3 regions of the Priestia megaterium genome follow, and region 2 is predicted to be linked to each of the others. Evidence: riboswitches for the same ligand, from Rfam matches in the RefSeq annotation. Region 2 holds a riboswitch; each other region holds the start of a gene.

Evidence for each region. Region 2 has a riboswitch for S-adenosylmethionine ahead of CEQ83_RS10835 (Na+/H+ antiporter NhaC family protein). Riboswitches for the same ligand answer to the same signal wherever they lie in the genome.
Region 1: another riboswitch for S-adenosylmethionine. It lies ahead of mtnK (S-methyl-5-thioribose kinase); the one in region 2 lies ahead of CEQ83_RS10835 (Na+/H+ antiporter NhaC family protein).
Region 3: another riboswitch for S-adenosylmethionine. It lies ahead of metE (5-methyltetrahydropteroyltriglutamate--homocysteine S-methyltransferase); the one in region 2 lies ahead of CEQ83_RS10835 (Na+/H+ antiporter NhaC family protein).

The regions. Positions count from the first base shown of each region.
Region 1 is NZ_CP023317.1:1,254,626-1,260,109, forward strand. It holds gene CEQ83_RS06285 (PAS domain S-box protein) at 1-522, shown strand, start outside; gene CEQ83_RS06290 (methylated-DNA--[protein]-cysteine S-methyltransferase) at 542-1,045, shown strand; gene CEQ83_RS26955 (hypothetical protein) at 1,046-1,210, opposite strand; gene CEQ83_RS06295 (hypothetical protein) at 1,285-1,524, opposite strand; gene mtnA (S-methyl-5-thioribose-1-phosphate isomerase) at 1,649-2,707, opposite strand; gene mtnK (S-methyl-5-thioribose kinase) at 2,743-3,915, opposite strand; SAM riboswitch class I at 4,051-4,202, opposite strand; gene CEQ83_RS06310 (carbon-nitrogen family hydrolase) at 4,294-5,076, opposite strand; gene CEQ83_RS06315 (pyridoxal phosphate-dependent aminotransferase) at 5,189-5,484, shown strand, end outside.
Region 2 is NZ_CP023317.1:2,153,782-2,159,265, reverse strand. It holds gene CEQ83_RS10840 (LacI family DNA-binding transcriptional regulator) at 1-299, opposite strand, end outside; gene CEQ83_RS27580 (hypothetical protein) at 424-552, shown strand; gene CEQ83_RS10835 (Na+/H+ antiporter NhaC family protein) at 592-1,902, opposite strand; SAM riboswitch class I at 1,988-2,094, opposite strand; gene CEQ83_RS10830 (ABC transporter permease) at 2,196-2,963, opposite strand; gene CEQ83_RS10825 (ABC transporter ATP-binding protein) at 2,956-3,867, opposite strand; gene CEQ83_RS10820 (YtoQ family protein) at 4,038-4,478, shown strand; gene CEQ83_RS10815 (Ger(x)C family spore germination protein) at 4,641-5,484, opposite strand, start outside.
Region 3 is NZ_CP023317.1:3,369,176-3,374,659, reverse strand. It holds gene CEQ83_RS17280 (metallophosphoesterase family protein) at 1-183, shown strand, start outside; gene CEQ83_RS17275 (hypothetical protein) at 483-734, shown strand; SAM riboswitch class I at 815-925, shown strand; cobalamin riboswitch at 1,005-1,193, shown strand; gene metE (5-methyltetrahydropteroyltriglutamate--homocysteine S-methyltransferase) at 1,344-3,638, shown strand; gene CEQ83_RS17265 (acetate uptake transporter) at 3,781-4,398, shown strand; gene CEQ83_RS17260 (GNAT family N-acetyltransferase) at 4,543-5,043, shown strand; gene CEQ83_RS17255 (hypothetical protein) at 5,162-5,407, shown strand.

The DNA of each region.
Region 1 (5,484 bases), 900 kb from region 2:
GATATTATTAAATCCGAATTAAAAAGAATCGAAACCATTATTACAGAGTTTCTAGTACTCGCTAAGCCACAGGCCGTAAAGTTCGAAAAGAAAAATCTAGCTGCGGTTGTTAAAGAAACGATTGATTTATTAAATGCTCAAGCGCTTTTAGAAAATATTCAGTTTGAACTAAGTGTGTCCCCTCAGCTGCCAATGGTATACTGCGAGCCGAACCAAATTAAACAAGTACTAATAAATGTAATTAAAAACGCAATTGAAGTTACGTCAAACGGGGGAAGAATTTTTGTTGAGGTCTATTCTACAGAGCCGCACTACGTGACGGTCTCCATTCGAGATCAAGGAGACGGAATGCCCGAAGAGCGCATCAAGCGCTTAGGAGAACCATTTTATACGACAAAAGAAAAAGGAACGGGGCTTGGTTTGATGGTCTCATATAAAATTATCGAAGAACATAAAGGGCGAATTGAAGTGGAAAGCAAAATAAGAGAAGGAACGGCTTTTCGTGTTATTCTTCCAGCCTAATTAGAAAGGATAAGCGAGTATGTACTATGGAGAAATGAACTTATTTTCTGATTTGAAAATTTATATTGTAGCCTCGGAAAAAGGGGTTCAACATATTTGGTTTGATAGCGATGATCACAACGAGCAGCTTAAAAAACTTGTCCATGACGAGAATTATCACCTTGTGAAAGAAGCGAAGCGGCAGCTTCAGGATTATGCTGAAGGGCGCACGCTAACATTTGATGTGCCTTTGGATATAAAAGGAACAGACTTTCAAAAAGAAGTGTGGTTAACGCTTAAAGGTATACCTTATGGACAAACGTGGTCTTATAGTGATGTAGCGGAGTCTGTTAATCGCTCTAAAGCCGTAAGGGCTGTGGGACAAGCGAATCGTCGAAATCCACTGCCTATTATTTTACCTTGTCACCGTGTTATTGGTAAAAATGGAGCTTTAACAGGTTATGCAGGTTCCCAAACTCATATAAAAGAAAAACTATTAATGCTTGAAAGAAATGTAGCAAAAGGCGCTCTGGAGTTAAAATAACTATTCACCGTCTAATTTCCAGCCTTCTCCCTGCACAAAAACACCGTCAATTTGCTGAGGAGAAGGGAGGGAATTTAGTTCTTCATCTTTGGATAAATCGAATAGCTGATATTGCTGCTTGCGATTCAACGCTTTGTTTTTATCCGTTTTTTGCTCTGCACTCATTTTTACTCCTCCTTATTCAAAAAGAATCCCCTATAATATATGTAGAAAAAGCAGAGAGTACTGTTACAATTGTGTTACAAATGCAGCCAAAAAGCGCTGTTTAATAAAAAAGGTTGAGACATAACAAAATCAATGTCATCTAAAGATGAACAACTCGTATAGATGAACTGAACCGCTTGTGACACCGCAGTTGATTTCCGTGCAAGACTTCGCTTTCCGCGGGCGGCCGCTGAGCCTCCTCGTCGCTTGCGCTCCTGCGGGGTCTCACCCCTTCCGTTTTTCCCGCAGGAGTCTTCACCTTGCCCTCCAATCAACTGCTAGAGGGAACGAAACAGATAAAACGATATTTACCATCACAAAAAAACGAACCACTAATCAACATGTTGATTAGTGGTTCGTTTTGCAGTGGGGCTAAAATACTTTTGTCCCAGCCTCTTGTTATTGAGCAGATTGCAGCAAAACTTTTTGAATGGATTCAAAAGACGGGGAATGGATAACTCCATGCTCTGTAATAATGGCCGTAATCAGTTCGCTTGGCGTCACATCAAAAGCTGGATTGTACACAGAGATTCCGTCTGGAGCAATTTGCGTATCTCCAATGTGCGTTACTTCTTTAGGTGAACGTTCTTCAATAGGGATGCTGCTTCCGTCTTGAATAGATAAATCAAATGTGGACTGCGGCGCTGCTACGTAAAATGGAATACCGAATGCTTTCGCTAAAAGAGCAAGTCCATACGTTCCAATTTTGTTAGCCGTATCGCCATTTGATGCAATGCGGTCAGCACCTACAATGATCCCATTAATTCCTTTTGTTTTAATGGTATGAGCAGCCATATTATCCGTAATCAGCGTAACGTCTACTCCCGACTGCTGAAGTTCCCATGCTGTTAAGCGAGAACCTTGAAGAACGGGTCTTGTTTCACAAGCAAATACTTCAAGCGGAATATCGCGCTGCTTAGACAAGTGAAAAGGTGCTAATGCTGTTCCATAATAAGCTGTAGCAATTGAACCAGCATTACATATTGTCATGATTTTATCTTTCTTTTTAAATAAAGAAAGGGCATGATCTCCAATTCGGTAGCACGTTTCTTCATCTTCTACTTGAATTTGAATCGCTTCATGAACAACTTTTGTTTTAGCTTCATTAACGGACGAAGCGGATTCAGCGCTTTTCGCTACGCGGTCCAATGCCCAAAATAAATTGACGGCAGTCGGGCGTGAACTAGCTAAATACTGTTGATCTAGAGCTAGCTTTTTGTTAAATTCCTTGACTGAATCCGTGTCATAGCTAAGCGCAGAAAGAGCAAGACCAAAAGCCGCCGTAATGCCAATTGCAGGGGCTCCGCGTACTTTCAAGGTAGTGATAGCATCCCATACGTCTTTAATGGTTTGCAGCTTAATATATTCAACTTTGCCAGGAAGCTGCTGCTGATCTAATAAAGTAATATATGATTCATTCCATTCCACTGAGCGCGGAAGTGATAGTGTATTTGTCATGCTGATACCGATCCTTTCATTGTGTACATTATTCGTTATCGAAGTAAATGTTCAAATTCATTTGGTGAAACGTCTTGTTGGTGCAGAAGTAAATAGCGTCCAATTTTTAACGCAGTACGTTTAGCGTTAATTTTTCTTTCCTCTGAAGAAATTTCGTCTAAGTCCGCCACGTGAGCTAAGCCAATCGTACGTCGAATGATTTCACACCCTGCATATCCAACAGCATCTTGCCACGTTTGCGTTAAAATTTCATGTAACAAGCGCTCATCTTTAGCGAAAGGTTCAGTGTTTTCAGAATGCCAAAGCGCAGTAAAGGTATCTTTAAATACGTTCCATGTGTTCGTAATGTGTGCAAATAACGGTTCGCGATCTGTTTTTCGAGAAAGAGCATTTAAAAATAAATTTGCAACAAATTGGCCTAAATCGAATCCAAACGGACCGTAAAAAGCAAACTCTGGATCAATCACTTTCGTTTCTTGACTGCTAGCAAATATGCTTCCTGTATGTAAATCACCGTGAATTAGCGTTTGGGCATTTGTTAAAAATTTATATTTTAATTTTGCTGCTTGTAACTTTACATCTCCATCGTTCCACAATTCTTCTACATCAGGACGCAGCGCTTCTTCAAATTCATTTGTATCGATATCAAAAAAAGGATCTGTAAAAACTAAATCTTCCGTAATATTGCATAAGTCCGGATTGCTGTACTTGACGACTTCTTCTTTTTTATCCTGAGGCTTTAAGGCAAAATCCGACGTTTTGAACGCAATATGTCCTAGAAAAGAACCGATATGCTGTGAAAGCAGGGGATAACTTTCTCCTTGAATAAGTCCGGCGCGGGAAATCGTTAAATGAGACAGATCTTCCATGACCGTAACAGCAAGCGTTTCATCGTGGTAATACACAGCTGGTACGAGTTCAGGGGTAAATGCACCGAATTGCTTGAGCGCATTGCTTTCAATCGTGGCACGGTTCAAGGATAGAGGCCAGCTTTCGCCTACAACTTTTGCATAGGGAAGTGCTTGTTTGACGATAATGGATTTATTCGTTTGATCATTTATGATGTGAAAGACGAGATTTAAGTTGCCATCACCGATTTCACGGGCAGTCAGTGCTTCTGTGGCATCAAAGAGACCTAGCTTTTTCACAAGTTTGATTGCTGAAATTTCTGTTAAAGGCTGATACTTCTCTGTTTTTGTTGTTGACATTAGAATCCCTCCATAGTTTATTAAACTGATTTGTTTACTAAGTTAATAGGTTTAAGAATGTATGGAGGCTTTTATAATTTTAGAAAATATAAAAGCCTCTTTCGTTGGAAAGAGGCTTGATTGTAGTGTTCAAACCTCTTATCTGCCAGAAAGAATTACTTTCTGTTGGAATTAGCACCGTGCCTTTGTAAAAACATGTTTTACGGGTGTGATCCACCTTAGGATGGAATGACGGTCGGTTGCTGGGCTTCACAGGGCCAAATCCCTCAGCCAACTCTTGATAAGAGTACGATTACTTATTCAATTTTGATTTGTTTGAAAATTTTATGTTATCTGGTGAAAATCGTATCATGCAAAAAAACGGCTGTCAATACATAATTAATAAAATTCTGTGCGGCGATCTGTAAAGACAGGAATTTGTTTACGAATTTCTTTTACAAGTTCCAGGTTAACGTCGGCACTTAAAAGTTCTTCGCTATCGCCAGCTTCAGCGATTATTTCTCCCCACGGATCTATGACTAAGGAATGTCCGGCAAATGTGTTATTAGGATCTTGGCCTACACGATTACACGCGATTACATAGCATTGATTTTCGATTGCGCGGCTAATGAGCAGTGCTTTCCAATGGGCAAGTCTTGGAGCCGGCCACTGAGCAACAACAAATAAGACTTCTGCTCCGCTGCTAGTATGCACGCGAATCCATTCTGGAAAACGAATATCGTAACAAATAACTCCTGCGCATAAAGACTGTTCAAGTGTAAAAAGATTTTTTGCTGTTCCTGCTTCTAGATAGAGGTGCTCATCCATTAATTTAAATAAGTGCAGCTTACTGTATTGTGACACTTCACGACCTTTTCGGTCAAAAATATACATCGTATTTGTGACGCCTTGCTCTGTTTTTTTCGCGATCGAACCTGCCACAATATTTACTTCGTTCGTTTTAGCAAATTGAGAGATTAATTGCTTGGCCTGCTGTCCTTCATCATCGGCAATTTCGTCTAGCCGCGTCAAATCATAAGCTGTATCCCATAGCTCAGGAAGCACAAGGATGTCAGGGTTTTCTTTCAGAGCTTCCGTCATTTTTTGTTGAATATATTTTCGGTTTTTAGTTGGGTTTCCAAACGCAATATCAAGCTGCAAACACGTGATTTTTACACTCACTTTATCATCCGTCCTTTTTGTAGTAGTTGAAAAAAATGACTTTACAAGTTGAGTATTACAATATATTATTTGTGACTAGAATTTCAAGAATTTTTTGAGAAGGTGTGCGATGATGAAACAATTTGAGCAATCGGAACTATTAAAAAGTTTACCAAAACAATTTTTTGCATCACTTGTAGGCAAGGTAGGAAAAGTAATGGCCCAAGGGCACGACGTTATTAACTTAGGGCAGGGCAATCCTGATCAGCCTACTCCTTCACATATTGTAGAAACACTGCAAAAAGCAAGTGCTAATCCTATGCATCATAAATATTCTCCATTTCGGGGGCACCAGTTTTTGAAAGAGGCCGTTGCGACTTTTTATAAACGAGAATATGGCGTTGATGTGGATCCTGAAAAAGAAGTAGC
Region 2 (5,484 bases):
TCATAGTTCGTCTGACAAATAACAAGCTGATACTGCTTTTCTAACGCTTGAGAGGCCACTCCTTCTAAAAGCAGACTGAAATAAGGATGATTAATAAAAGGCAAGACGACAGCAATCATATTTGTTTTCCCTTTTGATAAGTGAACGGCATTAATGTTTTGTTCGTAATTAAGTTCTTGAATTACTTCTTCTACCAGACGGCGCTTTTCTTCTTTTACATACGGATGATGATTTAAAACCCGTGACACGGTCGAAACAGATACACCAGCTTTTTTTGCGATATCTCGGATATTTGTCATGTTTTCACCTTTTTCTCTTGCGCTGAAACGCGTTTCATACTTTATTCTCATTATAAAGTGAAACAGCAATAAGCTAAACCCGTTACAATCATGTTTTTATTCACTTATATAAGGAGGTCATATCATGGGTATTTTATTATTCATTTTATTATGCGGAATTGAAATCGGAGGAGCGGCTTATGCACTTAAACAAAATGAGACACTTTGGAAGGAGCTAGATGAAAAAAAGCCGACTGATTTTTTCAAACAGTAAAAAACCCTTAAAAAGAATGTTCTTTTTAAGGGTTTGATATTACGCAGCTTCTTTAGATGATTTTGATTTTTTATTTAAACGAGGAAAGCCAATTACAATCGCAATGATACCGCAAACCGCTGTTAACATTGGATAGAATGTAAATGGAATAATCTCAATTGGTGAAACTTTAGCAAATCCTGCTGCTAGAAGCATTTGTGCACCGTAAGGGATAAGCCCTTGAACGCTGCATGAAAACAAGTCGAGCAGACTGGCTGATTTACGATTATCAATTGAATACTTATCAGAGATTTCTTTCGCTAACGGACCTGCTGTAATAATTGAAATCGTGTTATTAGCCGTGGCTAAATTAGTTAAACTTACCAATCCAGCGATACTGAATTCTCCGCCTTTTTTTGTTTGAATGCGTCGTGTTAATAAGTTCAATAAGAACTGAATACCGCCGTTATAGCGAATGAGTTCAACCATTCCGCCAATTAAAAGAGATAAAATAATTAATTCCGACATTCCGCCAATACCTTCTGTCACAGTTTTAGCAAGAGAAGAAAGCGTGTAGCTTCCGTCAGCTAATCCAATCAAGCCGGCTAATACAATTCCTCCGGTTAAAATGCTTAATACGTTTGCACCAAATATGGCAGCAACTAGTACGCCGACATAAGGCAAGATTTTAAACCAGCTAAAATCTTTAATTTCTACTGATGACGTATTGCCTAGCGTCATTACAAGTAATAAAACTACCGTAACAATCGCTGCAGGAAGTACGATAAAAAAGTTTACTTTTAATTTATCTGACATATTTGTTTTTTGCGTACGAACTGCTGCAATGGTCGTATCAGAGATTACGGATAAATTATCTCCAAACATTGCACCACCAACAACGGCAGCAATTGCCAATGTAATGGATACATGCGCCTGCTCACTGATTCCTACAGCGATAGGCCCTAATGCAGCAATTGTTCCCATTGACGTTCCCATCGAAATTGAAATGAATGCGCCAATAACAAAGATTCCGACTACCACTAAGCTTTGCGGAAGAACAGACAGAGCTAAGTTTACCGTTGAATCAACAGCTCCCATGCCTTTAGCGACTTGAGAAAAAGCACCTGCTAAAATAAAAATAAGTACCATAATAATGATATCAGGATGCCCTGCTCCTTTAGCAAATCGTTCCACTTTTACATTAAGTGAATCTTTGCGGTTCATAGCCAGCGCCACAATGGCTGCAATGATAATAGCTACTAATACAGGCAGCTTATAAAAATCTCCCGTTATAATTCCTGATCCGACAAACAGGACTAAAAAGACGCCCAGCGGTAACAGCGCCCAGCCGTTTCCTTTTTGTTGTTCCATTCTTAACACCTCTTGTTTACGTAATAAAAAAAGACCTCTTCTTATTGATAAGAAGAGGTCTCTTATTTGTATCATAAGATTACCCTTCTCATCTTCCAAACGAAACATCGTCTGCTGGATTTGGCACCGCACTGCGTACAGCCAGTTGCCGAGACATCGTAGGGCCAGTCCCTCCGTCTCTCTTGATAAGAAGTTTGTAGTTGTTTTAAAAATAGTCTTTCACTACTGTAATCTCTTTTTATTTAATTGTCAAATGCTATTTTAGAAAAATATATAGTGTGAAAATTCTCACATCAATTAGCTACGTCACGTTTTAAAAACGCCACCCATGCTACCCCCATAAAGAAGACAAAGTGTGCAACTAAGATAAAGATTGAAAATGGAATTGTCATTCCGTCAAACATCGTCTTCATTCCGTCCATATACTGCACAAAGTTTGTGTTGGCGAACAGTAAAAATTTCCCCCACCATAGACCAAACTGTGATACTATCCCAGTTACTGCTTTCGCCCCAATACTTACGACAATAGCTAGACTTGAAGCAAGCGCGCTGTTTCTAAATAAAGACGACAGCATAAAAGCAAACGTCATCATCATAAACGTTTCCATATACGCGCTGTCATACGTAAGCGTAATGTTTTTAAGCAGCTGCGCATCTCCTTCTAGACTGGCAAATCCAAAGAACAATGCTCCCCATACAAACGAAAAAAGCAAATAGCTCAGCAAATAATACAAGCTAATTAAAATGAGCGTTATGTACTTGGACGTTAAAATCGTTGAACGTCTAGCAGGGCGAATTAAAAGAAGCTTAATGGTACCCGCTTCAAACTCTTTTGCAACCATTGATCCTCCAACAGCAAGCGCGAAAAATTGAACGAGGATCAGCATGCCTGCACTAAATGACAGGAAATTCAATATGTTGTCTTCCGTTCCTGCGCTGTTTGCTACTTTCTTCATTAAAAGAGCCATACAAAGAGTTAAGATGCCGATTGTAATAAACGTGACTTTTGTACTTCTTTTGTAAAACCATTTCATATGTTCATTTTGAATTAACTTAAGCATGGTGCTCTCCCTCCGTAACGGACATAAACGAATCTTCAAGCGTCTCATAAACAGGAGTGATTCGGTAGACTAAAATATCGCTGTCCACTAATTTTCTATTCACAGCTGGAATTTGTTCTTTCATAATCACTACATCAATACTATCGGATTTTATTGTTACTTGGAATTCTTGAGATAAAAGATCCGCTGCTTGTTGCACGTCAGATACTTCAAATTCTACATACATCCCTTGATCTTGACGATTTGGAGATAGATCTTGAACAGCTTTTAACTCGCCGTTTTGAATAATACCAACGCGGTCACATAATGCTTCCACTTCTTTTAATAAGTGGCTCGCGATTAAAATTGAAATACCTTCTTCCCTGCAGAGGGTTTGTAAATATGTACGAAATTCTCTCATTCCCGCTGGGTCTAGACCATTTGTTGGTTCGTCTAGTAAAAGCAATGCAGGCCTATGTAAAATAGCTTGAGCTACTCCTAAACGCTGTCTCATCCCAAGGGAATACGTCTTCACTTTTGCATGAATGCTGTTTTCAAGCTTTACTAGCGCAATCACTTCATCCAAGCGTTCTGCTGTGATCCCTTCATGCATATTCGCAAAGTGTTTTAAATTTTGATAGCCCGTCAGATAATCATAAAACTCAGGATTTTCAATAATCGCTCCAATTGATTTCATAGCTGATGTAAACTGTTCTTTTAAAGGAAACCCATTGACGGTAATTGTTCCCTTTGTTTCTTTAATGAGTCCTACGACGGTACGAATGAGCGTTGTTTTTCCAGATCCGTTCGGACCAAGCAATCCGAAAATCTCACCGCGCTCAACCGATAAGGATACATCATGCAAAATGGTTTTCTTCCCAATTACTTTACTGACATGATCTACTTGTAGCACTGTTTCTGTCATCATGTACATCCTTTCTTTAATTAGCAATACGCCTTCTATTGTTTCTCTTTTTTAACTATTTGTCTACTATAACCTTATTTTTGGAAAAGTAGCCCATTCAAATCATTCGTATTATCCGCTTACATTTGATAAAATAAAACAAATCTTAGTTAGAGGAGGACTTCTACATAATGAACTTAACCGTATACCTTGCCGGGCAAATTCACGATAACTGGCGAGACGAAATTAAAAACCAAGCGGAACAATTAAACCTTCCCCTTACCTTTGTCGGTCCCATGACAGACCATGACCGCTCCGACAACATTGGAGAAGAAATTTTAGGAAAACAGCCTAACGCTGTCTTAAAAGATGAAGCTGCTTCTCAAATTAATAATTTACGCACGCAGGTGCTCCTTAAAAAATCTGATGTGGTCATTGCTTTATTTGGTGAAAAATACAAACAGTGGAACAGCGCAATGGATGCGGCGACAGCCATCGCATTAGATAAACCGCTAATTTTGGTTCGCCCTGAAAAACTGCACCACCCGCTTAAAGAACTGTCAAACAAAGCCCAAGTTGTAGTCGAAACGCCAGAACAGGCTCTTCAAGCACTAGCTTATATTTTTGAATAACAACAAATAAGAGCTGTCGAAAACCGGCAGCTCTTATTTGTTGTTTGTTGAAGGCTCTGTACGAAGCATACGATGAGTATTTCGTGGGAAGTTCCGAGATTATTATTTTTTTAGGTTTTTTTCATTTTTGACATAACGATAAGCAAAGTTACAGTCAGGTGCTTACTTTTTTGATCCGGATGCTCCATAATCTTTAATCGTTAACTTCACATCATAGTTAATTGGCACTTCACTAAATGTTTGATCCCAATTTCCTTTGACCCTCATCCATGTTCTAGGCTGCTTAATTCTCAATTGATTTCCGAAACCTGCAACATCAACTTTATATTTTGTTTGCATTTTTTCTAGTACGTTTCTTACCAGGTACTTTACTTTTTTTTCTGAAGTTTTTTGCGCATTCTGTAAAAATTGATTATTAAAAGAGCTCCCTGAGGTCATCCAACTTTCAGATAGCCTTCCCACTGATTCAATGTGTACATCAAAAGAGATATTATCTCCTTTAACATGGGGTTGAATGTGACTTTTCATAGACTCTATTTCATATACAATCAGCTGACCGGTCTTTTTATCAAAGCTTTTTACTAGCCCGCCTTTCCCTTTCCCTGTAATCCAAGCCAAACCATCTAGTTCTTCTTCATTCAAAAAACCAATCATTTTGCTTGTTTCCCCTTTAATTATACCAGCACCCGCAAATTTGATTTCTCCATTTGCTGATAATACATTTTGCAACAGAAAACTAGATCCAGTTTGAATCTTGCTTGCTAATTTAATAAGCGGCATGGGCGGTAAAACCCGCGTTGTTCGATACGTATTGTCTATCATTCCATACAGGTGAAAAGCTGGGATCTCTCCTGCTGTTTTTGATTCTAACGTGTCGCTAGCTCTTCCTTTACTAATAAACACAAGGCAACTAGGTCTAAAATCATTGTCCCGAAGAGTTTGGTCCACTAATTGCTCTAAACTATACGCTCGTGCAAGGGCCTCACTGATAACCATTACTTTCATA
Region 3 (5,484 bases), 1.2 Mb from region 2:
TCGTTTACGCTTGGAAGAGGCACTGATTTTGTATTGTCAGGAGGCGCGGGTGCTCCCCTTGATTTTGAGCCGCCTTTAATTTTAAATAATTATAATTTTACGGAGTTTTTTGTTAGTCGGTACGACATTTTAGGACCTCTTCTTTGGAAGGATTTTGGACGACCTCGAAGAAGTTGTTTGTAAAAACAAGAGAATAGAAAGTTATGTTTAATGGAGAGCCTGCCTGTGATTCACAGGCAGGCTTTTGGAAGATTGTGCATAATGTTTAAAGAAACCTTGTAGCAGAAGGCTCAGTCAAACGTTATAATAGATAGTGAATGATGATATATTCTCTGTATTTGTCATATATTTGTATTACATATGTAATTGAAGAAAAACATTCACTTGATATACTGTTTAATGGCTTAACTTTATCTTGAAATTTACAGTGAACTGCCTGTTTATAGAGGCTTAGAAGATACACAGCAAATGGAGGAGCTATCATGGCAAACGAAAAGATGCAAGAAGGACTTAATCGTTTTATTAAGGAAGATTTAAATGACCTTTTAGGTAGACTGTTCCCCCTAATGGACCGAGAATGTGCGGAAGAAAAGAGAATGCTTATCGAAACGGCGGTAGAGTACATCTATTCTTCAGGGTATCATCAAGGAGCAAAAGACTTGATCGAAACACATCGAAAAGATGATTACAAATTATTAAGGCAAAAATTAGCGTCAACGCCTCCTGAAAACTAATTTTTTTGAAATTTCTTTTGACAACATAAATGTAAGGTGTTAAGATGACTCTACATTCAAAATATTATAAACAATTAAAACTCTTATTGAGAGAGGCGGAGGGACTGGCCCTGTGAAGCCCGGCAACCATTTAACAATCTTGTTAAAAAGGTGCTACATCCTGCAAAGCGTACAGCTTTGAAAAATAAGAGAGGATTTCATAGATACTATGCCTCTCTATTCATGATAGAGAGGCTTTTTATTTTATGTGAATATGTTTTGAATGAACAATTTCATAGAAATGCATCAGGTGCTGTGTAACGAATGTACGCAGCTTAAAAGGGAAGACCGGTGAAAAGCCGGCGCGGTCCCGCCACTGTAATGGGGAGCAACTTATTAACCACTGTTTCATGTTGAAATGGGAAGGGATAGGAAGCGATGAACCTAAGTCAGGAGACCTGCCTGTTGTATGCACTTAAGCTCTACGGGATATAGAGAGGAGTGAGGAATACGTGTTGAGAAAAACAGGCTATCTCAACTTTAGTTAAGTATGCGTATCATCTCTCTTTTCATTTCGAAAAGGGAGATTTTTTAGTTTAGCGATAAAAAAATATATAGGGAGTGGAAAAAATGAGCAGTGTAAAAAGTTCAAATGTAGGTTATCCAAGAATTGGTGAAAAACGAGAATGGAAAAAAGCGCTTGAGCAGTTTTGGGCAGGAAAGATAGAGAAAGATATCTTTCTTCAGGAAATTGAAGCTCTTCGTCTTGGGCATCTGAAAAAACAGCGTGACGCAGGAATTGAATTAATTCCAGTCGGCGATTTTAGCTTATACGATCACGTGTTAGATACAGCCGCTATGTTTGGTTTGGTGCCAAAGCGCTTTGAATATAACGGAGGCCCGGTATCCCTTGAAACGTATTTTGACATCGCCCGAGGAACAAAAGGTGCGGTAGCCTCTACGATGACAAAATGGTTTAACACAAATTATCACTATATCGTACCAGAGCTTGACGAATGTACGCCTGCCCTTGTAGAAAATCGTCCGCTTCAATTTTACAAAGAAGCAAAACAAAAGCTGAATATCAAAGGCAAACCCGTTATTTTAGGTCCAGTAACATTTGTGAAGCTGTCAAAAGGATATAAAAAAAGTGAGTTTAAAAAAGTAGTTGAACAGTTTGTTCCTCTTTATGCAACAATCTTAGCGGAGCTGGAGGCAGAAGGGGTCGAGTGGGTACAAATAGATGAGCCGATTTTAGCTACAACGCTATCAAAAGAAGACCTGGCACTGTATAAAGAAGTCTATGAAGCTTTGAAAAAAGCGGCACCGAATGTAAAAGTCATTTTGCAGACGTACTTTGACAGCGTAGATTACTATAAAGAAGTAGTTGCTCTTCCTGTTCACGGAATTGGATTGGATTTTGTACATGACCGAGGCGAAAATCTCACGGCGCTTAATAAATATGGTTTTCCAACTGATAAAGTGCTGGCAGCAGGAGTGATTGACGGACGAAACATTTGGCGTGAAAACTTGGACGAACAGCTTTTAACAATCAGTGAAATTGAAGAAGCTGTATCAAAAGACCGTTTGATTCTGCAGCCTTCATCAAGTTTATTACATGTTCCTGTCACGGTGAAAAGCGAAAAAACCATTGAGCCAATTCTAAAAAACGCGCTGTCTTTTGCAGATGAAAAGCTGAAGGAAATCACGCTTTTAACAAAAGCGGTGCAGCAAGGAAAAGAAGCAATTGAAAAAGAAATAAGTGTAAGCAAACAAGCGATTCAAGCATTAAATGGATCATCTTTTCGAAACCATCAAGACGTTCAAAAAGAGCTGAAGCAGCTGCACAGCTATAAAGCGGAGCGCCAAGCGCCGTTTGACGTACGTCAACGCGTTCAGCAAGAAGCATTTCAACTGCCGCTTCTTCCAACGACAACAATTGGAAGCTTTCCGCAAACAAAAGAAGTGCGAAAAGAGCGTCTGAAGTGGCGTAAAGGAGAGTTAAGCGATGAAGCATATGAAGCGTACATTAACGCTGAAATCAAAAAATGGATTGAAATTCAAGAAAACATCGGCTTAGATGTCCTTGTGCACGGAGAGTTTGAGCGCACGGACATGGTTGAATACTTCGGTGAAAAATTAGGAGGTTTTCAGTTTACGAAGTTTGGCTGGGTGCAATCATACGGTTCTCGCTGCGTGAAGCCGCCGCTTATTTACGGAGATGTCTCGTACGAGCAGGCGATGACAATCAAAGAAACGGTCTACGCACAGTCTCTAACCAATAAGCCTGTTAAAGGAATGCTGACGGGGCCAATTACAATTTTAAACTGGTCGTTTGTACGTGATGATATCTCACGCTACGACGTGGCCAATCAAATTGCGCTTGCTCTTAGAAAAGAAGTGGAAGCACTTGAAAGTCAGGGCATCTCAATGATTCAAGTAGATGAACCGGCGCTGCGTGAAGGACTGCCGTTAAAACGAGAAAACTGGGAAAGCTACTTGAACGCGGCGGTGTATGCGTTCAAACTAGCCACGGTATCGGTGCAAAACGAGACGCAAATTCACACGCATATGTGCTATTCAGAGTTCGAAGAGATTATTGATGCGATCAAAGCGCTTGATGCCGACGTGATTTCCATTGAAACGTCCAAAAGCCACGGTGAATTAATTTATGCGTTTGAAAAACATACGTATAACCAGGGAATTGGACTTGGCGTATATGATATCCACAGTCCGCGCGTACCGAAGCTTGAAGAGCTGACACGAAACATTGACCGAGCTCTGAAGGTGCTTGACCCTGCACTGTTTTGGATTAATCCCGACTGCGGCCTTAAAACAAGAGGAATCAGCGAGACGGTTGAAGCTGTAAAAGTGATGGTTGAGTCTGCAAAACAAACAAGACAAAATTTATTACAAAACGTTTAATAACAAGAAAGTAAAGACCAAGCACTGTAAACGCTACACTGCTTGGTCTTATAGGTTTTTTAAAGGCCAAAAATATCCATTGACACTTCCCGTAGATTTTTGTATCTTTTTAAAGGTGTTTTTAAAATCAGGGAGGTACAACATGAGTAACAACAGCACGCAGCACGTTAAAATTGTAACAGCGGATCCATCAGCGCTAGGCCTATTCGGACTTGCCATGGTGACACTTGTTGCATCGTTTCAAAAGCTTGGGGTAACCGATGGTGTTTCATTGGTATTGCCATGGGCAATTTTTTTAGGCGGGATAGGACAGCTAATTGCGTCTATGCAAGATTTCAAACATAATAATACCTTCGGCGCAACTGCTTTTGGTGCCTTCGGTTTATTTTGGCTAGGTGTAGCTATGACATGGCTTATTCAGCTTGGCGCATTTGGGGAAGCGCTCGCAAAAGAAGCGGATCCGAAGCAGCTCGCATTTGCTTTTGTCGGCTACTTAATTTTCAGCGTTTTTATGACGATTGGAGCAATGGGCACTCATAAAGTATTATTTATTATTTTTGTATTAATTGATTTCTTATTTATTGGATTATCGCTAAGTACATTTGATGTGGCCTATGAATACACACATTTACTAGCAGCAGTCTCAGAGCTATTAATTGCTCTGTTTTCATTCTATGGATCTGCCGCGGCTGTATTAAATACTCACTATGGTCGAGTTGTGCTTCCAGTGGGCAAGCCATTTGGTGCATTTATTAAATAATCAAGACGTTCATTAAACAGCGAAGTAGGGTTGAATTCTGTATGATGCAGAGGTCAATCCTTTTTTGTTTGTGCGTTTTTATATATAGTAGAAAGAGATAGTTATATCTAATAGAAGCTTTTAGAGAAAAAAGAGAAATACATAATGAAAGGAACCGTTTCAATGATTATAAGACAAGTGGATGAAAAAGATTTAAACCAATTAATTACGTTAGAAAACAAAGGCTTTACACCTGAAGAAGCTGCCTCAAAAGAAGCGTTTATCACGCGAATTAAAACCATTCCTGATACGTTTATCATCGCCGAAGAAAATGAAGAAATAATCGGATATGTGAACGGACCCGTCATTTCAGCTCCGTTTATTACGGATGATTTGTTTGAAAAAACGATTTCCAACCCTGAGACAGGTGGTCATCAAAGTATTTTAGGTATCGTTGTAAACCCCAAGCATCATCATAAAGGAATCGCCAGTATGCTGCTAAAAGAGTTTGAAAAACAGGCACGGAACAAACAGCGCGTAACGGTGACTTTAACATGTAAAGAAGAATTGATTCCTTTTTATGAAAAAAACGGATATGTGAATCAAGGAGTTGCGCAGTCCCAGCATGCAGGCGTGCAGTGGTTTAATATGAGTAAGGAGCTTTAATTTTTACGAAAAATAAAATGATATAAAAAAAGCACAAGTTCTCTTTTAATGAATTTGTGCTTTTTTTACTCTTTATTATGTATAATTATTGTAAATATGTAAAAGTGAGGGTGTTTACATGAATAAGTACGGCGTGCTTTCTTTTATACTAGTAATCATCAGCTTTTCATTTTTTATGGTAAGAAGAGGTCCCGGTGTGAATATGTATGTCGATATTGCAGTGCTGGGGATTCTTTCGCTGGTGGGCATTGTTTTTGCGTCTGTGTCGAAAAAATGGTATTCAATTATTGGCGGAGTTGTTTTAAACTTTTGGATGCTTTCATTAGCAGTGTTTTTGTTCGTTGTAGGCATTATAGAAAAGTAAGAAGTGAGGGGTTTTTAACTAATTTTAACAAATGTATAACAATAAGGGAAAAATGGACAGGACAAAAGTATTTTAGT